2 regions of the Mycobacterium sp. E2462 genome follow, and region 2 is predicted to be linked to the other one. Evidence: predicted binding sites of a transcription regulator. Region 2 holds the regulator's gene; the other holds the start of a gene.
The links. The regulator LexA, encoded in region 2, represses DNA repair genes until DNA is damaged. The targets are predictions, from matches to a motif close to CGAACANNTGTTCG.
Positions count from the first base shown of each region.

Region 1: ruvC (crossover junction endodeoxyribonuclease RuvC) is a predicted target of LexA. The motif match lies at 7,965-7,978, and genes of this name have one in related genera.

Region 1 is NZ_LZKC01000011.1:5,935-17,185, reverse strand. It holds gene pdxT (pyridoxal 5'-phosphate synthase glutaminase subunit PdxT) at 1-158, shown strand, start outside; gene A5714_RS00360 (cytochrome P450) at 194-1,546, shown strand; gene A5714_RS00355 (DsbA family protein) at 1,549-2,226, shown strand; gene A5714_RS00350 (acyl carrier protein) at 2,249-2,467, opposite strand; gene A5714_RS00345 (hypothetical protein) at 2,659-3,360, shown strand; gene A5714_RS00340 (YebC/PmpR family DNA-binding transcriptional regulator) at 3,444-4,196, shown strand; gene A5714_RS00335 (polyamine aminopropyltransferase) at 4,206-5,771, opposite strand; gene A5714_RS00330 (DUF350 domain-containing protein) at 5,768-6,223, opposite strand; gene A5714_RS00325 (DUF4247 domain-containing protein) at 6,252-6,683, opposite strand; gene A5714_RS00320 (DUF2617 family protein) at 6,680-7,186, opposite strand; gene A5714_RS00315 (DUF4178 domain-containing protein) at 7,202-7,813, opposite strand; gene ruvC (crossover junction endodeoxyribonuclease RuvC) at 7,995-8,561, shown strand; gene ruvA (Holliday junction branch migration protein RuvA) at 8,558-9,163, shown strand; gene ruvB (Holliday junction branch migration DNA helicase RuvB) at 9,160-10,215, shown strand; gene A5714_RS00295 (DUF1304 domain-containing protein) at 10,236-10,622, shown strand; gene A5714_RS00290 (hypothetical protein) at 10,741-11,251, shown strand, end outside.
Region 2 is NZ_LZKC01000355.1:7,800-19,050, reverse strand. It holds gene A5714_RS18595 (DUF4192 domain-containing protein) at 1-913, opposite strand, end outside; gene sthA (Si-specific NAD(P)(+) transhydrogenase) at 1,027-2,442, shown strand; gene A5714_RS18585 (serine protease) at 2,453-3,289, opposite strand; gene A5714_RS18580 (proteasome assembly chaperone family protein) at 3,519-4,508, shown strand; gene A5714_RS18575 (alpha/beta fold hydrolase) at 4,551-5,582, shown strand; gene A5714_RS18570 (PhzF family phenazine biosynthesis protein) at 5,616-6,314, shown strand; gene A5714_RS18565 (peroxynitrite isomerase) at 6,330-6,815, opposite strand; gene nrdR (transcriptional regulator NrdR) at 6,834-7,298, opposite strand; gene A5714_RS18555 (LysM peptidoglycan-binding domain-containing protein) at 7,439-7,936, opposite strand; gene lexA (transcriptional repressor LexA) at 8,233-8,931, shown strand; gene A5714_RS18545 (LGFP repeat-containing protein) at 8,941-11,109, opposite strand.

The sequences.
Region 1 (11,251 bases), on a different contig from region 2:
AACGCGCCGGCGAGGGCGTCGAGGAGCTGGCCAGCGCCGCGGGTCATCCCGTCGCCGTACGGCAGGGCGCGAAGCTGGCGACGGCGTTTCACCCCGAGGTGACCGGCGACCGCCGGGTGCACCAGTTGTTCGTTGACATCGTGACGGGCCGCCGCTGAAGTTTGGTGTGGTTGTCGGCGGGTAGCTAGCAGCCGTGACCCGCAACGCACATCGACTGACCGGTTTCCGGGCGCTCACGGCCCTCTCCGACCTGGGCGCTTCCTCGATCGCCGCCGGAGTCCTGGCGCGCCGGCGACCCGTGGTCCGGCTGCTCGAGTCGACCCGGGCCGATTCCCGCGCCGTGGCCCGGATGCAGCGACTTCGCGAGGAATTCGGCCGCGGGCCCGTCGAACTGGCGTTGCCCGGACGGCGGATCCTGGTGATCCTCGACCCCGAGGACGTCGGCCGGGTGCTCGACCACGCGCCCGACCCGTTCCACCCCGCGAATCTGGAAAAACGCAAGGCGCTGCAATGGTTTCAGCCGCACGGCGTGCTGATCACCCAGGGCGCCATCCGGGCGCGGCGCCGCGCCCTCAACGAGGCGGCGCTGGACGCCGGCGCCGAACTACACCGCATGGCAGGTCAGTTCGCGTCCGTCATCGCCGAAGAGGCCGAGGCCATCGCCGCCGCGGCGCTGCGGGACGAGCGGTTGGAGTCCTTCGAGTTCATGCGCGGCTGGTGGCGACTGGTCCGCCGCCTGGCGTTCGGCGACGCCGCCCGCACCGACGAGCGGATCACCGATCAGCTGCTGCGGCTGCGCAAGGCGGGCAACTGGTCGTTTCTGTCGTTACCGCACTACCGCCGGCGCGCCCAGTTCTTCGACCAGCTGTATCGCTACGTCGAAAACCCGCAGCCGGGAACCCTTTCCGCCGCGCTCGCGGAGCTACCGGCCGGCGGTGCCGTCGACCCGGTGGGGCAGATGCCGCAGTGGATCTTCGCCTTCGACGCCGCCGGCATGGCGCTGTGCCGCGCGCTGGCGCTGCTGTGCACACACCCCGAGCAGCTCGCCCGCGCGCTCGCCGACGCCGACGACCCCGACGCGCCGCTGCCGCGGCCGTTCCTGCGGGCCAGCATGCTGGAAAGCGTGCGGCTGTGGCCCACCACGCCGACGATCCTGCGTGACACCACCGAGGACACCGCGTGGCGCGACGGCCCGCAGCGGTTCACGGTGGCCGCGGGTGCGGGCCTGATGATCGTGACGCCGGCGTTCCACCGCGACGACCAGCTGCTGCTCTTCGCCAACCAGTTCGCGCCCGACATCTGGCTCGACGGGACCGCGCACCGGTACCGGCAACTGGTGCCGTTCAGCGCGGGACCGGCCGAATGCCCGGGGCGGAACCTGGTGTTGTTCACCACCAGCACGCTGCTCGCTCAGCTGCTCAGCCGGTTGCGGCTGTCACTGGTGTCGACGCCGCAGCTCTCCGCGGAGCACCCGCTGCCGGTGACGCTGAACCAGCTCACCCTGGAATGGGCCGTCACGCCCGCCGCGCTGACGGTCGGGCGCTGACGGTGGACGTCGCCCCCGGCACCATCGTCGCCTACACCGACATCGCGTGCGCCTGGGCGACCCTCGCCCTGCACCGGCTCTACCGGGCGCGCGACGAGACGAACCTGACCGGCGAACTCCGCGTGGATCTACGGCTTTTCGCGCTCGAAGACGTCAACCAGTTCGCGATCCCCAAGCGCCTCCTCGATGCCGAGATCCCCGTCGTCGGCGCGCTGGAACCCGATTTCGGTTGGACGCCATGGCAAGCCGACCCGTCCACCTGGCCCATCACCACCATGCCCGCCAACGAGGCGGTGCAGGCCGCCAAGCACCAGTCGCTGCGCGCCGGCGAGGAACTCGACATGGCGCTGCGGCACGCCTTTTTCACCGACAACCGGCCGATCGCCTTGCACCACGAGATCGTCACCGTCGCCCAGCGGTGCCCCTCGGTCGACGCCGACCGGCTGGCGGCGGACCTGGACAGCGGCAGCGCCCGCGCCCAGATGATGCGCGACTATCGCGCCCACGCCTCCGACGTCCAGGGCAGCCCGCATTTCTTCCTCGCCGACGGGTCCGACGTCCACAACCCGGGCATCACCCTGCATTGGGTGGGCACCGGCAGCGCAGGCTTCCCGGTCGTCGACCATGACGACCGGGAAGCCATTGCCGAACTCGTCCGCCGCGCGGCCCGACCCGAATAGCTGCGGTGAGTTCGATTGCCGCTCAGGCTGATTCGAGCTGACGCAGATACTCGTGGCACTTGTGGGCGCGCGCCGAGTCCTGCTTCATCACGTCTTCGAAGAACGACGCGACGTCGTCGAGGCCGGCGTTCTTGGCGTCCCGGACGTACTGCCCGTAGTCGTGGCCGGCCTTCAACGTGTGGTACTGCACCGAGATCAGATCGAAGGTGACGTCGTCGAAGCCGGTTTCTCCCGTTGCCATGGTGTGCTCCTCATGAGTGGTGGTGTCGTACGGCCCGCAAATACCCGGTGTGTCGCGGCCAAAACGCTTTCGCGGGAATCGATTTCGCGCCGCCGGCAGCGGTGCGGCACTTCGTTTGGTGGCTAAGTTTGGGCGCCCGCCACCCGGGTAGCCAGGCTTGGATACCCACTGCGCGAAAGGCGGTGCGGCTGATGAATCCCGTGAGCCGTTGCCTGACGACCACGCTCGCGCTCGGCTGCCTGGCAGCGCCCACGCAGGCGGCCGCCGACCCGGGCCCGCGGATCTATCCCGGCATGACCGTCTGGCAGGGGGCGACCCGGTGCGTGGTCGGCTTCGTCGAACCGTCGCTGCGGATCGCAATGACGTCGGGCGGCTGCGACGGCGAATCGCCGGTCACCGACAGCCGCGGGGGCACCGTCGGGTCCGTGGTCGTCGCCCGCCACAACATCACCGGCACCGCCGCGTTGGACGGCTCGTCGCGCGCGGTCGAGTACGAGGCGATCGGCGTGGACCCGGCCGTGGCGGCCGCCGACACGTTGCCCGACGGGCGACGGCTGCGGCTGGATCCCGCGTCGCGGGTTGAGGCCGGCGCGGCGGTCTGCGTGCTGCAGTCCTCCGCGGTGCAGCGGTGCGGCCACGTCACCGCGGTCGGCGGCGGCCGGTTCACCATGGCCGACCTGAGGGCCGAACAGGCCGCCGCAGACGGCGGCTGCGGCCCGGTCTACACCCTGGCCGACGACGGGCGGGCCACCATCGTCGGGCTCTGCGACGGCGCAGACGGCGCGGCGCTGCGCGCCGAGTCGTGGCGGGCCGTCATGCAACAGCTCTTCGTCGACACGCGTGACGCCGGGGCGCCGCAACCGCTCCTTGTCGGGCGCGTCACCGCGCGCTGACCTCGCGGCCCGCGCCGCCGGGCGCGCCGTCGGCCCACGTAGACTCGTCTGGCGGAAGAGCAACAGAAGAGGTGCGGACAGCGATGAGCGGCCATTCCAAGTGGGCCACCACCAAGCACAAGAAAGCCGTCATCGACGCCCGCCGCGGCAAGATGTTCGCCCGGCTGATCAAGAACATCGAGGTCGCGGCCCGCGTCGGCGGCGGTGACCCGGCGGGCAACCCGACCCTCTACGACGCCATTCAGAAGGCCAAGAAGAGCTCGGTCCCCAACGACAACATCGAGAAGGCCCGCAAGCGCGGGGCGGGCGAGGAAGCCGGCGGCGCCGACTGGCAGACCATCACCTATGAGGGTTACGCGCCCAACGGCGTCGCGGTGCTGATCGAGTGCCTGACCGACAACCGCAACCGGGCCGCCAGCGAGGTGCGGGTGGCGATGACCCGCAACGGCGGCACCATGGCCGATCCCGGGTCGGTGGCCTACCTGTTCTCCCGCAAGGGCGTCATCACCCTGGAGAAGAACGGCCTCACCGAGGACGACGTCCTGGCCGCGGTCCTCGACGCCGGCGCCGAGGACGTCACGGACCTGGGCGACAGCTTCGAGATCATCAGCGAGCCCGGTGACCTGGTGGCGGTGCGCACCGCGCTGCAGGAGGCCGGCATCGACTACGACTCCGCGGAGGCGGGGTTCCAACCGTCGGTGACGGTGCCCCTGGACGCCGACGGCGCGCAGAAGGTGATGAAGCTGGTCGACGCGCTGGAGGACAGCGACGACGTGCAGGACGTCTTCACCAACGCCGACATCCCGGACGACATCCTGGCGCAGATCGAGGCGTAACCCCCGGCGTCAGTTGTAGCCGTGGCGCATGTCGTCGACGACGCGCGGGTGCTCCAGCGTCGACGGCTCGAGGTCGCGGGGCGCGACGTCGCCGGCGAACACCGTGGCGGCATCCAGCACCCGCTGGTCGAGGAAGCGCAGCGGGGGAGCGCCGGCCGGCAGCGTCGGAACCGGCGCGGCGCCGGACCGCCGGGCCAGCGCGAATCCCCAGTCCCCGAAGGTCGGCACGTGCACGTGGTACGGGGTGACCGCGCAGCCGGCGGCCCGGATCGTCGACACCGTGCGCCAGAACGCGGTCGGGGTCGAGAAGGGGCTGCCTGACTGCACCACCAACAGCCCGTCGGGCGCCAGTGCGCCGGCCGCCAGGGCGTAGAACTCGGTGGAGTACAGCCGGCCCAGCGCGGGGGTGTCGGGATCGGGAAGGTCGACGATGACCGCGTCGAACCCCGCGGCCGGGCGCAGCTCCGGGTGCGGGGTGCGCAGCCAGCTCATCGCGTCGCCGATCACCAGCCCCACCCGCGGGTTGTCGAGTGCGCCGGCGTTGGCGTCGCGCAACGTGGTGCGGGCGATGTCGATCACCGCGGCGTCGAGTTCGACCTGCACGATCGCGGTGATGCCCGGCTGGCGGAGCAGCTCGCGCGCGGCCAGGCCGTCGCCGCCGCCGAGCACCAGCACCGAGCGCGCGCCGCCGGCGCGGCCCCCGAGCGCCGGGTACACCAGGCTCTCGGTGTAGCGGTACTCGTCGCGGGTGGAGAACTGCAGGCCCCCGTCGAGGTAGAGGCGGGTGTCGTTGTCGCGGCGGGTCACCACGATCTCCTGGTACGCGGTGTGCCGGTAGGCGATGATCGGGTCGGCGTAGAGCCGCTGCCGGCTGGTGGTCTCGATGTCGGCCGAGCACACCAGCAGCGTCGCGAGCACCGCGAGCGCGGCGGTGAGCGCGCACAGCGCGGTGACGAGCTGCCGCGTGGACACCACCCGCCGCAGCAGGAACACCGCCACCACCGCGGCCGCGGCCAGGTTGACGATGCCGGTGGCCGCCGCGCCGCGGATCATGCCGAGCTGCGGCAGCAGCAGGAAGGGCCACACCAGCCCGCCGAGCAGGGCGCCGAGGTAATCGGCGGCGTTGAGGTTGGCCAGCGTGCGGCCGGCGTCGGCCGCGCCCGCCACACGGCCGCGCTGCAGCAGCGTCATCAGCAGCGGCACCTCCGCACCGACCAGCGCCCCGATCAGGGCCGTGCACAGTGCCAGCACCCATGTCGAGCCGTCGCCCTCCAGGAAGGCGAACACCACGTAGAGGGCCGCCGCGGAGAGCCCGCCGACGATGCCGAGCAGCGCCTCGACGGCGACGAAGGTGATGGCCGCCCGCGCCAGCAGCGGCTTGACCAGCAGGGCACCGGCCCCCAGGGCGGCGATGTAGCCCGCCACGATCAGCGAGGTGGCGACGATGCCGCCGCCGTTGAGGCTCGCCGACAGGGTCAGCAGCGCGAGTTCGTAGATGATGCCGCAGGCCGCGCACGCCGCGACGGCGGCCAGCAGGACCGCGCGCCAGCGCGCCGGCGTCCGCTCGGTGGTCATGAGACCGCGGCGGCGGTGACCCCTCCGACGGCGAGCAGGATCAGCGCCACGGCGAAGGACCCCGGGTGCAGCTGCGGTTCGTCGACATGCTCGTGGAAGCTGCCCGGGATTAGCAGGTGCATGGCCAGCAGGGCGATGCCCAGCAGCACGACGCCCATCAGCCCGTATACAGCCACGCCGACCAGCCCCTGACCCAGCTGGCTGTAACTGTCGGTGATCGCGGTGATGATGACGATGGTCAGGGCGATGTACATGGCGCCGGCGACGACGACGGCGTTGGGGCGGCGTTCGACGAACACCAGCTGACGCAGCTTGCCCGGCGTCAGCACGTCCACCGCGTAGAAGCCGACGAGCAGGACGCCCATCCCGACCAGGAAGTACAGGATCGTGGCGACCGCGCCCTTGAGGACGGGGTTGAGGTCGACCGTGCCGATCTCGACGGCGAGGTACATGGTTGTCTCCTTTATCGGTGGTGTGCCGTCACTTGGTTCCGCCGGGCCCGCCCGGGGTGCCGCCGGCGCCGCCCGACGGTGATCCGGGACTGAATCCGGGACCGAGGAAGACGAAGGCGCCGTGGCTGTAGCCGGCGCTGAGCGGCTCGACGCGGATGCTGCACGGATACTGCCCGTCGGGTCCGACGATGACGATGTTGTTGGGGTAGCGCAGGTACTCGGTGCTGTCACTGTCGGCGCGCGCGTCGGGCTCGGCGTAGTCGGCGAGGGTGTCCGCGACGTCGTCGGGCTTGCCGCTGCACTGATATCGGGTGCCGTTCACGTCCCGGGCGTACTGGTGGTAGTGCCCGGCGACGTAGGACGCGACGTTCTTCTGCAGCAGGATGATTCCGAAGACCAGGCACAGCGTGGCCGCCAGCGCCAGCACGCCGGCGATGACGAAGAGCCGGTTGCGGCTCACGGTCGCCACCGGCTCGCGGTGTGCACCACCGTCCCGCCCCCCGACGCCCCGGGGTACAGGTGCCACGTCTGCCAGCGCCAGCCGGGCCCGTCGGGCTCGGCGGCCAGGACGGTCAGCGCGGCGTCGTCGCCGGGAAAGCTGCCGCCCAGCCACCCGGGTTCTGCGGCGCACCGGTCGCGCAGAGTGCGGGCGAGCCGCCGGAAACCGGGCTCGTCGCGGGCCTCGGTGCGCGAGTGCAGGAGGTAGCCGGGGCCGGCGGTGCGCCGCGGCAGATCGGCGCCGGCGCTGCGGGCGGAGCAGGACACCTCCTCGGAGAACCGGCCCGCGGCGTGCTCGACGGCCACCACGTGGGAGGCGCCGAGCACGCCGAGCAGCACGGCGCCGCCGCCCGGGTGCTCGAGGCGGCAGGTGGCCAGCGGCGCGGGGACCGGCGCGTTGAGGGCCAGGCCGAGGCGCTCCCCGGACACGTCCGTGGGGGTCACCGCGAGGTGGTGGAGGGGCACCGGAGCTCCCGCGCCCTACGCGGGGGTGGGCGGCGGCGCCGGATACACGGTCAGCTCGCCCGGCACCACGGGTTTGCCGGTGGAGATCTCCCATGGCATGTCGGGGGCCCACCGTTCGAACGAGAGCAGCGCGGTCTCGTCGGCGTTGGTGCAGTCGACGAACTCCATCTCGCCGCCGGCCGGCAACCCGGTGGTGCCCTCGGTGGTGTAGGAGGCGCGGCCCCGCTCCGACTCGTGGAACGCCACCCCGTCGACGACGTAGGGGTCCCCGGGCCGCAGCCACAGATCCTTGCGGGTCACCCACATGGCCAGCTCGAGGCGCCCGTCGTCCTCCTCGACGCTGAACCAGATCGGCTGTTCGCCGCCCTCGAGCAGGTGTTCCCACCACACGAACGGGCCCTCACGGAAGGTGACCGAGCCGCGGACGATGTAGTCCACGCCGCCGTAGCTGACGATGGCGCCGGGGCCCAGCTGCCGAGGCCCGAACTGCGGTAGCGCGTCGGCGGCCAGCGGGTCCGGTCGGCCGGCCGGCGGGGCCGGGCGCTTGGGCCGCCGCAAAGCGATCACGAGGACCACGATGGACGCGATGAACAGCACGATGGCGACGATGACCAGCAGAGATCCCACGCTACTTGTTCCATCCCGACGAGGCTTGAGCGAACGTGTGGGGCTAAAGCTAACAGCTTTAGCCCGGTCGGGTGCCTAAACCTCGCGACCGGCAATCGGCCGCGTCGCCGCGTGTCCTGCCCGGGCCGGTCACCGCGCGCCGCTAGGGTATCGAACAGCTGTTCTACAGGTGGGAGCCGGAATGCGCGTGATGGGCGTCGATCCCGGGCTGACCCGATGCGGGCTGTCGGTGGTCGAGAGCGGGAGCGGGCGACGCGTGGTCGCCCTGGACGTCGACGTGGTGCGCACCCCGTCGGACGCGCCGCTGGCCGAGCGCCTGCTGCAGCTCAGCGACGCGGTCGAACACTGGCTGGCCACCCACCAGCCGGAGGTCGTCGCCGTCGAGCGGGTGTTCTCCCAGCTCAACGTCTCGACCGCGATGGGCACCGCCCAGGCCGGCGGCGTCGTCGCGCTGGCGGCGGCCAAGCGCGGTATCGCCGTGCACTTCCACACCCCCAGCGAGGTCAAGGCCGCGGTCACCGGCAACGGCGCGGCCGACAAGGCGCAGGTCACCGCGATGGTGACCCGAATCCTGGGGCTGCAGACGAAGCCGACGCCGGCCGACGCGGCGGACGCGCTGGCCCTGGCGATCTGCCACTGCTGGCGGGCCCCGATGATCGCCCGGATGGCGGCGGCCGAGGCGCTGGCCGCGCGGCACCGGCAGGCCTACCGGGCGAAGCTGGACGCCACGCGCAGGGCCGCGCGATGATCGCCTCGGTGCGCGGTGAGGTGCTCGAGGTGGCGCTCGACCACGCGGTGATCGAGGCCGCCGGCGTGGGCTACCGGGTGAACGCGACGCCGTCGACGCTGGCGACCCTGCGGACCGGGACGGAGGCCCGCCTGCTCACCGCGATGATCGTGCGGGAGGACTCGATGACGCTGTACGGCTTCACCGACGCCGACGACCGGGACCTGTTCTCGACGCTGCTGTCCGTCTCCGGCGTCGGTCCCCGGCTGGCGATGGCGACGCTGGCCGTGCACGACGCCGCCGCGCTGCGCCGGGCGCTGCACGACAGCGACGTGACGGCGCTGACCCGGGTGCCGGGGATCGGCAAGCGCGGCGCCGAACGGATGATCGTGGAGCTGCGCGACAAGATCGGCCCGGTGGATGCCGCGGCGGGTGGCGCGGCCGCCCCCACCGTCCGCAACGGCCACGCCGTCCGCGGCCCGGTGGTCGAGGCCCTGGTCGGCCTCGGCTTCGTCGGCAAGCAAGCCGAGGAGGCGACGGACAAGGTGCTCGCCGCCGACCCGGAGGCCACCACCTCCGGCGCCCTGCGCGCCGCCCTGTCCCTGTTGGGCAAGTCGCGATGAGCGAGTTTCCGGACGGCTACGCCGAGCGCGACGTATCGGCGGCTCTGGTCCCCGGGGAGGGGGACATCGACGTCGGCCTGCGCCCCCGGTCGCTGCGCGAGTTCATCGGCCAGCCGCGGGTGCGCGAGCAGTTGCAGCTGGTCATCGAGGGCGCGAAGAACCGGGGCGGCACCCCCGACCACATCCTGCTGTCCGGGCCGCCGGGCCTGGGCAAGACGTCGCTGGCCATGATCATCGCCGCCGAGCTCGGGTCGTCGCTGCGGATGACGTCCGGCCCGGCGTTGGAGCGCGCCGGAGACCTGGCCGCCATGCTGTCGAACCTGGTCGAGCATGACGTCCTGTTCATCGACGAGATCCACCGCATCGCGCGGCCCGCCGAGGAGATGCTGTACCTGGCGATGGAGGACTTCCGGGTCGACGTGGTGGTCGGCAAGGGCCCCGGCGCCACCTCGATACCGCTGGAGGTGGCGCCGTTCACCCTGGTCGGCGCCACCACGCGCTCCGGCGCGCTCACCGGCCCGCTGCGGGACCGGTTCGGGTTCACCGCCCACATGGACTTCTACGAGCCGGCCGAGTTGGAGCGCGTGCTGGCCCGCTCCGCCGGGATCCTGGGCATCGAGGTGGGCGCCGACGCGGCCGAGGAGATCGCCCGGCGCTCGCGCGGCACGCCGCGGATCGCCAACCGGCTGCTGCGCCGGGTCCGCGACTTCGCCGAGGTGCGGGCGGACGGGGTGATCACCCGCGACGTCGCGAAGGCGGCGCTGCAGGTCTATGACGTCGACGAGCTGGGCCTGGACCGGCTGGACCGGGCGGTGTTGTCGGCGCTGACCCGCAGTTTCGGCGGCGGCCCGGTGGGCGTCTCGACGCTGGCGGTGGCGGTGGGGGAGGAGGCCGCCACCGTCGAGGAGGTGTGCGAGCCGTTTCTGGTGCGCGCCGGGATGGTCGCCCGCACGCCGCGCGGGCGGGTGGCCACGGCCCAGGCGTGGACCCACCTGGGCATGGCGCCGCCCGCGGCGGTGACGGCGCTGGGTCAGCCCGGGCTGTTCGAGTAACTCGTGCGAGGAGGATTCCGGTGCTCACTGGCGGTTTGATCGTCGCCGCGCTGGCGGCGTTACTGCACGTCTACATCTTCGTGATGGAATCGTTGACCTGGACCTCGCCGCGCACCCGCGCCACCTTCGGCACCACCGCCGAGGAGGCCGAAACCACCAAGTTGCTGGCCTTCAACCAGGGTTTCTACAACCTGTTCCTCGCGATCGTCACCGGAGTGGGTGTCGCCGCAATCGCGTTGGGACACAACGCCGTCGGGGCGGCGCTCGTCTTCGCCGGCGTCGGCTCGATGGCCGCCGCCGCGGTGGTACTGCTGGCGTCCGCGCGGGACAAGGCCCGCGCCGCGGTGACGCAGGGGGCGTTTCCGGTGCTCGCGATCGTGCTGTTGCTGATCGGTCACATCGCGTAACAGCAGCCTCACCAGCCTCAGTGGCCACGGGCCGGCGCAGCCGCCCAGGTTACTTCTGCAAAGTGCCGGGTAATCAGGCGTCGCCGGAGAACCGCCCGGTATCTAGCGAGGAGATGTCATGAAATACGCAGAGGACGACCGCGCGCGCGGGCTCAGGATGCCTCGATCGCGTGGCGCGGTCAGCGGATTGCTGCTGGTCATCTTGGGGGCGTGGGGGGCGTTGATTCCCTTCGTCGGTCCGCGCTTCAACTTCGCCTACACGCCCGACCGCGACTGGGCGTGGAGCGCCGCCCGCGGCTGGCTCGAGGTGCTGCCCGGCGCCGCCGCCGTGGTGGGCGGCCTCTTGCTGATCCTGGCCGGCCACCGTGCCACCGCGATGGTGGGCGGCTGGCTGGCCGTGCTGGCCGGCGCCTGGTTCGTGGTCGGAAACCAGGTGGCGCCGCTGCTGGGTATCGGCTCGGCCGGCGACCCGATCGCGGCGACCGACCGGAAGCGGGCGGCCCTCGAGCTGTCCTACTTCTCGGGCCTGGGCGCGCTGATCATCCTGCTCGCCGGCATGGCGCTGGCCCGCACGGCCGTGCGGTTGGCGCGTGACGTGCAACCCGTGGCGGCGGCTCCGGCCGTCGAGC
Region 2 (11,251 bases):
CCATCCGATGGTCGGCGTCGCAGCGCAGCGCGGCCTCCAGCGACACCCCGGCCAGCGGACCGTCGCCCCGCGCGTAGGCGCTGAAGGCGAGCAGCACCAGCGCCTCGACCCGCCACGGCGGCGGCAGCACGCGGGCCAGCAGGGCCCACAGCGACTCGGCCGCACCCGCGTCCTCGCCGACCGCCAACGCGTAGAGCATGTCGCGCACCTGCGCGTCGCACAGCGCGCACCCCAACGCGGCCACCTCGTCGTCGGGCACCGACTCACCGGCGGCGACCCGCGCCGCGGCGGCCAGCGCCCGCTCGACGTCGGCGCGGGCGCACCGGCCCGGCTGCGCGCGCTGCGCCGCCCGGCGCAGCACGCCCTGGTTACGGACCGCGTCGGCCAGCCCGGCGCTGCGCGCCTCGGGCGCGATCACGGCCTGCAGGTCTGCCCGCCGGGCGTAGAGCCGCCGCCCTTCCAGCACCGCGGCGGCGGCCAGCGGTGACGCCGCCGGATCGTCGACGACGCCGCTCGCACCGCAGCCATCCACGCAGTGCCAGGAGCCGCCCGCGGCGACCCGGTCGACGACGTGCGCGGCCCACAGCGCAATCCCGTGTTGCGCCAGCGCCTCCGTGAGCGCCGTGCACAGGCGCCGGTAGTCGTCGTTGCAGCTGGGGCAGAGCGCGCCCTCGGCGTCGACGATGACCGCGATCGCGGCCTCGGGGCCGGCCGCGGCGGCGACGTCCGCCAGCTGCCCCACCGCGCCCGCGAGTTCTTCGGAGAGGTCGACCCGCAGTACCGACCCGAGTTCGCCGCCGTCCAAAGACACCAGAACCAATGAACTTTCGGGAACGAAGCCGAGAACGGCGGGCAGCGCGGCGATGAGCGCACCGGGGCGGGTCAGTTCGAAGTCAGGTTGATCCCTCGTCATGAGCACCAACGCTGACGGTCGCCACCGTCAGGCGGTGCGCACGCGGCCCGGTGCCCGTTCGGACCTGTGGACGAAGCCAGCACTGTGAGTGCAGCTGCTTTACTGTTTACGCCATGAGCTCGGCGCAAGAGTACGACATGGTGGTCATCGGATCGGGGCCCGGCGGGCAGAAGGCCGCCATCGCCTCGGCCAAGTTGGGCAAGTCCGTCGCCGTCGTCGAACGCGGGCAGATGCTGGGCGGTGTGTGCGTCCAAACCGGCACCATTCCCTCAAAAACGTTGCGGGAAGCGGTGCTTTACCTCACGGGCATGACGCAGCGAGAGCTGTACGGGGCGAGCTATCGCGTCAAGGAGAAGATCACCCCCGCCGACCTGTTGGCGCGGACGCAGCACGTGATCGGCAAGGAAGTCGACGTGGTGCGCAACCAGCTGATGCGCAACCGCATCGACCTGCTGGTCGGCCACGGTCGCTTCGTCGACCCGCACACCATCGAGGTCGAGGACCCGGCGCGGCGCGAAAAGATCACCATCAGCGGCGAATACGTCGTCATCGCCACCGGAACCCGGCCGGCCCGGCCGTCCGGCGTGGAGTTCGACGAGGACCGCGTGCTGGACTCCGACGGGATCCTCGACCTGAAGACGCTTCCCGCGTCGATGGTGGTGGTCGGCGCCGGCGTCATCGGCATCGAATACGCCTCGATGTTCGCCGCGCTGGGCACCAAGGTCACCGTCGTGGAGAAGCGCAGCGACATGCTCGACTTCTGTGACCCCGAGGTCGTCGAGGCGCTGAAGTTCCATCTGCGCGACCTGGCGGTGACCTTCCGGTTCGGCGAGGAGGTGACCGCGGTCGACGTCGGCTCGGCGGGCACCGTCACCACCCTGGCCAGCGGCAAGCAGATTCCCGCCGAGACGGTCATGTATTCGGCCGGGCGGCAGGGCCAGACCGACCACCTCGACCTGCACAACGCCGAACTCGAGGCCGACAACCGCGGCCGGATCTTCGTCGATGACTTCTTCCGGACCAAGGTGCCGCACATCTACGCCGTCGGCGACGTCATCGGCTTCCCGGCCCTGGCCGCGACCTCCATGGAGCAGGGCCGGGTGGCCGCCTACCACGCGTTCGGCGAGCCGACCGACGGCATCACCGAGCTACAGCCCATCGGCATCTACTCCATCCCCGAGGTCTCCTACGTGGGGTCCACCGAGGTGGAGCTGACCAAGAACGCGATCCCCTACGAGGTCGGCGTCGCCCGCTACCGCGAGCTGGCCCGCGGCCAGATCGCCGGCGACTCCTACGGCATGCTCAAACTGCTGGTGTCCACCGACGACCTGAAGCTGCTCGGCGTCCACATCTTCGGCACCAGCGCCACGGAGATGGTCCACATCGGCCAGGCTGTGATGGGCTGCGGGGGCACCGTCGAATACCTCGTCGACGCGGTGTTCAACTACCCGACGTTCTCCGAGGCGTACAAGGTGGCGGCGCTCGACGTGATGAACAAGGTGCGAGCGCTCAACCAGTTCCGCCGGTAGGGCCGCGGCGCTAGCACGCGTCGTCGAGGTCGCTGGGCACGGGGTCGCCGGGGCCCCCGGCCTCGGCGCGGGCCAGCAATTGCGCGGTGTGCGCGTCGAACGGGGCCGAGTACGACACGTTCGCCGCGCAGCCGCCCCGCTCCAGCCCGCCGATCAGCCCGATCAGCGTGGTCCCGCTGACCCACGGCCCGCCGCTGGTGCCGTCCACCATGCCCTCACACGCCAGCGCCGGGAAGCCGCTGTCCGAGACCGAGGTGCTGGCCTGGCAGCCGATCGGCGAGCCGCCCACCCCGGCCGGATAGCCGAGCACGGTCACGCGGCTGCCGGGCGGCGGGGTGGTCCCGAGCGTCAGCGCCAGGCCGACGCGCGACTCCACCGAGCCGCCGGCGTCATTGGTCACCCGGGCGACCGCATAATCGGCGTGCGGGTCTTTGCTGGCGGTCCAGCGCGGATCGAGGTAGACGGCGTCGGCCTTCCACACGTCGGCGGGCGCGGGCGCCGCGTCGCCGGCGAAGCCGGGGACGAACGTCACCTGCGAGGCGCCGGCCAGGCAGTGCGCTGCGGTCATCATCAGGTTTCCCGCCGACGAGTGCACCACCGAACCCGTGCAGACGTGCAAAGGACCGCCGTCGACGAAGATCGCGCCGACACGCCGGTCCGGCTCGACCGGCGCGGCGGCCGCCTGCTGTTGGGGCTGGCCGAGCCGTTGAACCGACCCCCCGATCCGCGGCGCGGCCACCGGGGCGCCCGACGCATGCTCGACCGGCCGGGCGCACGACGTCAGCGACGCGGTGACGCCGACCACCGAGCAGAGCACGACCACCGGTAAGCGCATCGGTTTCATCATGCCTGACGGGGACCGGCCCGGCCGACTCGCGCGCGCCACGGCGCCGGCGTCGGTTTGCTGGTCGAACGCCCGCGGGGCGTGCGGCCGCCCCGCCGGATTACCGTTACGCCAAGCCGCGTTTCACAGGCAGGACGCGAAGTGAGTTCGCTGTGCAATATCGATGTCCCCTGATTCGGGGGACACTTGGTAGGGCACCCTGGAGAAACCCCCGACAGGAGGCAAACCCACGATGGCTCACCACCAGGACCCGGACGACAGCTACTACCAGCCCGGTCAGGCCGGCATGTACGAGCTCGAGCTGCCGGCGCCGCACTTGTCGGCGGCCGACGGCCGCGGCCCGGTGCTGGTGCACGCCCTGGAGGGCTTTTCCGATGCCGGCCACGCCATCCGGCTGGCCGCCACCCACCTCAAGGCCGTGCTGGAGGGCGAGTTGGTCGCGTCGTTCGCCATCGATGAATTGCTGGACTACCGGTCGCGGCGGCCGTTGATGACGTTCAAGACCGATCACTTCACCAGCTACGACGACCCGGAGTTGAATTTGTACGCGTTCCGGGACACCGTCGGCACCCCGTTCCTGTTGCTGGCCGGCATGGAGCCGGACCTGAAGTGGGAACGCTTCATCACCGCCGTGCGGCTGCTGGCCGAGCGGCTCAACGTGCGGCAGACGATCGGCCTGGGCACGGTGCCCATGGCCGTGCCCCACACGCGCCCGATCACGATGACCGCGCACTCCAACAATCCCGAGCTGATCGCCAACTTCCAGCCGTGGATCTCCGAAATCCAGGTCCCCGGCAGCGCGTCGAACCTGCTGGAGTACCGGATGGCTCAGCACGGCCACGAGGTGGTCGGCTTCACCGTCCACGTGCCGCACTACCTCACCCAGACCGACTACCCGGCCGCCGCCGAGGCGCTGCTCGCCCAGGTCGCCAAGACCGCCTCGCTGGAACTGCCCCTGATGGCGCTGACCGAGGCGGCCGCCGTGATCCGCGCGAAGGTCGACGAGCAGGTCGAGGCGAGCGCCGAGGTCGCTCAAGTGGTGACCGCGCTGGAGCGCCAGTACGATGCCTTCATCGACGCTCAAGAAAACAGATCGTTACTAACGCACGACGAGGATCTGCCCAGCGGCGACGAGCTTGGCGCGGAGTTCGAGCGATTCCTGGCCCAGCAGGCAGAGAAGAAGTTCGACGACGACGACAGGCCTGACCCGCCCCGCCCTTAGCCCGGCCCGCTCTGCGCCCGGCCCGACAGCAAGGTTGGCGATATGACCGAGCGGAAGCGCAACAGCACGCTCCGCCCGGTGCGTGAAGTGACCGCACCCCGGCTGGAATTCCGCACCATCCACGGCTACCGGCGGGCCTACCGGATCGCGGGTTCCGGGCCGGCGATCCTGTTGATCCACGGCATCGGCGACAACTCCACCACGTGGAACGCGGTGCAGGCCAAGCTCGCCCAGCGGTTCACGGTCATCGCGCCGGACCTGTTGGGCCACGGGAAGTCTGACAAGCCACGGGCCGACTACTCGGTGGCCGCCTACGCCAACGGAATGCGGGACCTGCTCAGCGTCCTGGACATCGAACGGGTGACCATCGTCGGTCATTCCCTGGGCGGCGGCGTGGCCATGCAATTCGCCTACCAGTTCCCGCATCTGGTGGAGCGGCTCATCCTGGTGGGCACCGGCGGGGTCACCAAGGACGTCAACGTCGTGTTCCGCTGGGCCTCGCTGCCGCTGGGCAGCGAAGCCTTGGCGCTGCTGCGCCTGCCCCTGGTGCTGCCGGCCGTACAGATCACGGGCCGCGTGCTCGGCATGGCGTTGGGCAGCACGGGCCTGGGCCGCGACCTGCCCAACGTCCTGCGGATCCTCGACGACCTGCCGGAGCCGACCGCCTCGGCGGCGTTCAGCCGCACCCTGCGGGCCGTGGTCGACTGGCGGGGCCAGATCGTGACCATGCTCGACCGGTGCTACCTCACCGAGGCCATCCCGGTGCAAATCGTCTGGGGCAGCAAAGATGTGGTGGTCCCCGTCCGGCACGCGTGGATGGCGCACGCCGCAATGCCGGGGTCGCGCCTGGAGATCTTCGAGGGCTCCGGCCACTTCCCCTTCCACGACGACCCGGCCCGCTTCCTCGATGTCGTCGAACGCTTCATCGACAGCACCCAACCGGGTGAATACGACCAGGCCGCCCTGCGCCAGTTGTTGCGCACCGGCGGCGGCGAAAAGGCCGTCACCGGCCCCGCTCCCACGCGCGTCGCGGTGTTGAGCGCGATGGGCTCCGACGAACGCAGCGCCACCTGACGCGCGCCACGTCGCGGGTCGTACAGTCGCGGCATGGCCATCGACGTGACGGTTTTGCGGGTCTTCACCGATTTCGAAGGTAACCACGGCAACCCGCTCGGCGTGGTCGACGCGCGCCAGGTCGAGCCCCGCGATCGGCAGCGGCTGGCGACCCGATTGGGTTTCAGCGAAACGATTTTCGTGGAGGTACCCGCCGCGGGCGCGACGACCGCGCACGCCGTGATCCACACGCCGCGAACCGAGCTGCCGTTCGCCGGGCACCCGACCGTGGGCGCCGCGTGGTGGCTGCGCGAGACCGGCGCACCGATCAACACGTTAAGCATCCCGGCCGGTGTGGTTCAGGTCAGCCACGGCGTGGGTGCGCGCGGTGACGGCACCGGGATCAGCGCCCGATCGGAATGGGCACCGGAATTCGCCCTGCACGAATTCGATTCTGCAACAGCCCTTTTCGACGCCGACCCGGCTGATTTCACCGACGACACCTCGCATTACCTGTGGACGTGGACCGACCGGGCCGCGGGCGCGGTACGCAGCCGCATGTTCGCCGCGAATCTCGGCGTGACCGAGGACGAGGCGACCGGCTCGGCGGCCATGCGGATCACCGACTACCTGAGCCGGGATCTTTTCATCACCCAAGGCAAGGGGTCGGTCATCGAAACCACCTGGAACGCCGAGGGCTGGGTGGGAGTCACCGGGCGGGTGGTCAATGACGGTGTGCGCCAAGTCAACTGACGCGCCGACCGTCGCTCAGCGCTGCCGGTGCAGCACCGCGGCGAGGTGGTCCTGCAGCGGTTGCCCGACCCCGCCCATCTGCACCGTGTAGGACAGCTCGTCGCCGGCGAGGCGCAGCGAACGGCCCACGGCGGTCACCTCTTTGGCCGTCGGCGACAGGCCAATGGTCGCGGTCGCCGTCGCGATGTCGATCACGTCGCCGGCGCGCGAATAGGTGCCGACCTCGATTTCGGTGATGCCGCTCGGGTGGGCCAGCACCCACTCGACGCGTCCGGGCCGCGGCACGCGAAGGTATCCGGTTTCGGCGTGCAGCGGCGTGCCGTCGGCGACCGCCCGGGTCTTCTGGCCGTAGGCCAAAAACGGTTTACCGACGTGGCCGAACACCACTTCTTCGTCGTAGTCGAAGGGCTCGATGGTCGGATACTTCCCCGACCCCCGACCGGCCCAGGCGCCCAGCAGCGGGGCGAGCTCCGCCAGATCGGGATGCAGTTCGACGGGCATGGGTCCTCAGCCTAGACCTCAGCCCGGCGTCGAGACCTTCCGATGTTCGCGCAGCGCCTGGATCTCGCGCTCGAAGTCGGCGGCGGACGAAAACGAGCGGTACACCGACGCGAACCGCAGGTAGGCCACCTCGTCGAGGTCACGCAGCGGACCGAGGATGGCCAGCCCGACCTCGTGACTGGGCACCTCGGGTGAACCCGCCGCACGCACGGTGTCCTCGACCTGCTGGGCCAGTAGGTTCAGCGCGTCGTCGTCGACCTGTCGGCCCTGGCACGCCCGGCGCACGCCACTGATCACCTTTTCCCTACTGAAGGGTTCGGTGACGCCGCTGCGCTTGACGACGGCCAGCACCGCGGATTCGACGGTGGTGAAACGGCGGCCGCACTCCGGGCAGGAGCGGCGGCGGCGGATGGCCTGCCCCTCGTCGGTCTCCCGCGAGTCGATCACTCGCGAGTCGGGGTGCCGGCAGAACGGACAATGCATGACCGCTCCTTTGATGTGCCGACGACCGGGGACCGCAGAGCTTCGAGCCTACCCGCGCCCTGACCTGCGCGGCGAATGGAGGCGTCGGGCGCGGGCGGGCGCGGCGCGGCGGGCAACGCGGGCGACGGGCATGGCCGGATTCAGCCGATGGGGGCGATCAGCGTCTGGCCGGCGACCAGGCTCGGCGAGTTCAAGTCGTTGAGTTCGCGGATCCGCTGGGCGACCTGACCGGTCGGCGCGTCGGGCGCCACCCGGTGGGCGACGTCTTGCAGGGACTCCCCCGCTTCGACCTTGACGACAGCGAGACGGTTGGGGACGTGGGCGGTTGCGGCGGTGGACTCGCCGTTTAGCGCTTGCCCGACGTTGGCGACCAGGCCCAGCCAGAGGGTGATCGCGCCGGCGCCGAGCGCCAGTCCGATGGTGGTCAGCCAGGTGACGGCGCGCTTGCGGTGCGGGGCGCGTGACATCGCGACCCCGGTTCCGTAGTACCGCGTCGCCTGGCCCGCGGGCCGCGACGGGCCGGGGCGGCGGGAGCGGGCCGCCACGCCGACGTGGCCGTAGCGAGGGTCGTGCACAGGCCCGTTGATCGGACGACGCGCGCTACTGGGGCGCTGCGAGACTGTGTGGACGATTGTCATCTTGCGTTCCTCCGGTCAACTGATCCTCGCTCGTGCGTTCGACAGTATCGCTCGTGTGTTCGATAACCGAACATTTGAGCGAAGCGTGTCGCACGCGAGCAAAACGCTAGACCACGCCACCGACAACCCGCTGTCGGTCGTTAGCACTGGCATGAGGCTCAAATACCCGATTGTCCGAAGAGTTACACATTTGTGATTACCGACTTCAGCGGCGTTTTGTTCCCGGAGGCCGCACTCCGACACGCTAGTCGAACACATGTTTGATTCTTGTCGGCGGTGCGGCTACATTCAGTGCCATGAGCGACAGCAACGACACCTCAGCGGCCGATCCCGCCGTTCGACTGCAGTCTGTGGACTCCTCGCTGACCGAGCGGCAGCGCACCATCCTCAACGTCATCCGCACCTCGGTCACCACCCGCGGCTACCCGCCCAGCATCCGGGAGATCGGGGACGCCGTCGGCCTCACCTCGACCTCGTCGGTCGCCCACCAGCTGCGCACCCTGGAACGTAAGGGTTATCTGCGACGCGACCCCAACCGGCCCCGCGCGGTAGACGTCCGCGGCGCCGACGAGGACGTGGTGGCGCCCGCGACCGAGGTCGCCGGGTCGGACGCGCTGCCCGAACCCACCTTCGTGCCGGTGCTCGGTCGCATCGCCGCGGGCGGGCCGATCCTCGCCGAGGAGGCCGTCGAGGACGTCTTCCCGTTGCCGCGTGAACTGGTCGGCGAGGGCACCCTGTTCCTGCTGAAGGTGGTTGGCGACTCGATGGTGGAGGCCGCGATCTGCGACGGCGACTGGGTGGTGGTGCGCCAGCAGAACGTGGCCGACAACGGCGACATCGTCGCGGCGATGCTCGACGGTGAAGCCACCGTCAAGACGTTCAAGCGGGCCGGCGGCCAGGTGTGGCTCATGCCGCACAACCCCGCGTTCGACCCGATCCCGGGCAACGACGCGACCGTGCTCGGCAAGGTCGTGACGGTCATCCGCAAGGTTTGATGCCGCGGGTCAGTCCGCGCGGGTGAATCCGTTCGCCTCGGCGACTTCCTCGCTGGCCAACCAGATCTCGGCGAGCGTGTCCTGGTACAGGTCGCTGCCTGGCGTGTAGTACAGCCCGAAGCGGGCGCTCGCCTTGATCGGGTATCCGTCGGGCACCTGGTACGGGTCGTCCAGGGGCAGGTGAATGGTCGGCCGGCCGCTCGCCGCGGGCCGGCTTCCGTTCACGTCGTCGTCGGTGTCGGCGGCCGCGTGCCGCCCCGCCCGGCGCGCTCCGCCGGAGGCCGCGGCCGCACCGGCTGCCACGGCCTCCGGCGGGGCGCCGCCGTGCGACGAACCTTGGTCCGCGGATGCGGCCGGCCCGTCCGCATAGTCGGCGTCGTGCGGCGCGCTGGGTTCGGCCGCGTCGAGGTACTCCCCCGGTTCGCCGACGGCATCCTCCGGCACCACGTCGGCGTACTCGTCGCCGTACTGGTCGGCATACTCGTCGCCGTGCTGGTCGGAGTGGTCGTCGGGCTCGCGCGCCTCGTCGGGATAGCCGGCCTCGTCAAAGGGGTCCTCGGCGTACCCGGCCTGGTCGTAATCGGCCTGGCCGTAGCCCTCGTCGTAACCGGCCTGCGCCAGCATCGCTTCGGACGGGACCGGGAAGTGGTCGGTGTCGACGGCGTCGGGATCCTCGTCGTCGCGCCCGTAGTCGTCGTCACCGAACCCGCCGCGCCGCCAACCGACCCGCGCGGGCTCCGCGTCCTGCGGCGCGCCGAGCGCGTAGTGCTCGTCGGGGGCGTCCTCGGGCCCCCAGTGCGGGTCGGCGCCGTCGTACCCTGGCGCGTACCCGGCCCCGACCGGGGCGGCGCGGCGCCGGCGCCGCCATCCGACCGCCAGCACCGCCGACACCACCAACAGGACGAGCACCGGCACCCCGGCCAGCAGCCACCACCAGTTCCACTCGGCCTTCTTGGCGCTGGGCGGCAGGACCGACCCGCTCGGCTGGTTCTGACCGGAGATCTGCAGCCCGGACAACAGCGGCGCCAGGTTGGCCGGTTCCGTGCTGAAAGTGTTCTTCGCCCGGTTCCAGGACACCTTGCCGCCCGAGAACTGTTGGGTGATCACGTCGCCGTCGACGGTCTGGTCGGCGACGGGCGCGCCCAGTTTTCCGGTCGGGCCGCGCAGCTTGTCCCAGGCCGCCTTCATCGCGCCGCGCACGACGAACGCGCCGTGGTCGGAGGTCCAGAAGATCACCGGCTTGTCGGCGGCCGAGAAGGTGGCGATCCGGCTGGACGGCGGCAGGCCGCCGTCGGACTCGTTGGCGACGGGGAACCCGAGCCCGCTGCCCGCCGGGCCGCCCAGCTGCTCGTACTTGCCCAGGATGTCGTTCTCGATGGCGTTGGCACCGGTGGCGGCGTTGAAGAAGACCTTGCCGCCGGCGAAGTTCTGGACGATGCCATCGCCGCCGACGGGGTACTGGGCGCCCTGCTTGGCGCCCAACGGGCCGCCCGCCCCGCCGGCCGCGCGCCACGCCATGTTGATCGCCACGGTCGGGTCGATGGCGACCTGCAGGCCCTTCAACTGGTCGGCCAAGGCGGGCGGATCGGTGGTGAACTGCTTGGTCTCGCGGTTCCAGGACACCTGGCCACCGGAGAACTTCTGCGACGACACCTCGCCGCTGTAGGTCTCGTCACCGACCGGGACGCCCAGCACACCGCCGGAGCTGCCGAGCTTGTCCCAGGCCGAGTTGATCGCTCCGCGCACCACGAACGCGCCGTGCTCGGGCGTCCAATAGATCACCGGCTTGTCGCTGGCGGAAAAGGTGCTCACCCGGCTGTCGGGCCCGGCCAGGCCGGGCACCTCGTTGATGGCGGGGAATCCCAGGTCGCTGCTGACGGGGCCGCCGAGCGACTCGTACTTGTCCAGGATCGGCCCGTACATGAACTTGGCGCCGGTCGCGGGGGTGAAGAACATCTTGCCGCCGTCGAAGTCACAGGCGAAGCCGTCGGCCACCGGGTACACGTCGCCCTTGCGGGCGCCCAGCGGGGATCCGTCACCGCCGGCCTTGTCCCAGGCGGCCATGATCGCGGCCTCGGCGTCGCCGATGGGGCTCGCCCCGGCGGCCGGCGCAAGCAATACGGCGGCGAGCGCTGCGGTCGTCAAGCTGACGCACACACTCCCGATCAGCCTGCGCATGTGACCCCTCTGCCCAACACCTAGCCTCCCAGCCGACGGACGCCCCTATCTGCGACGATGCCGTACTTCCGTCCGGCGCGCGGGCCGTGCTCGTGCCAGGTAGCTACCCCCTGACGATCCGCGTATATCACCGGGCTCGCAT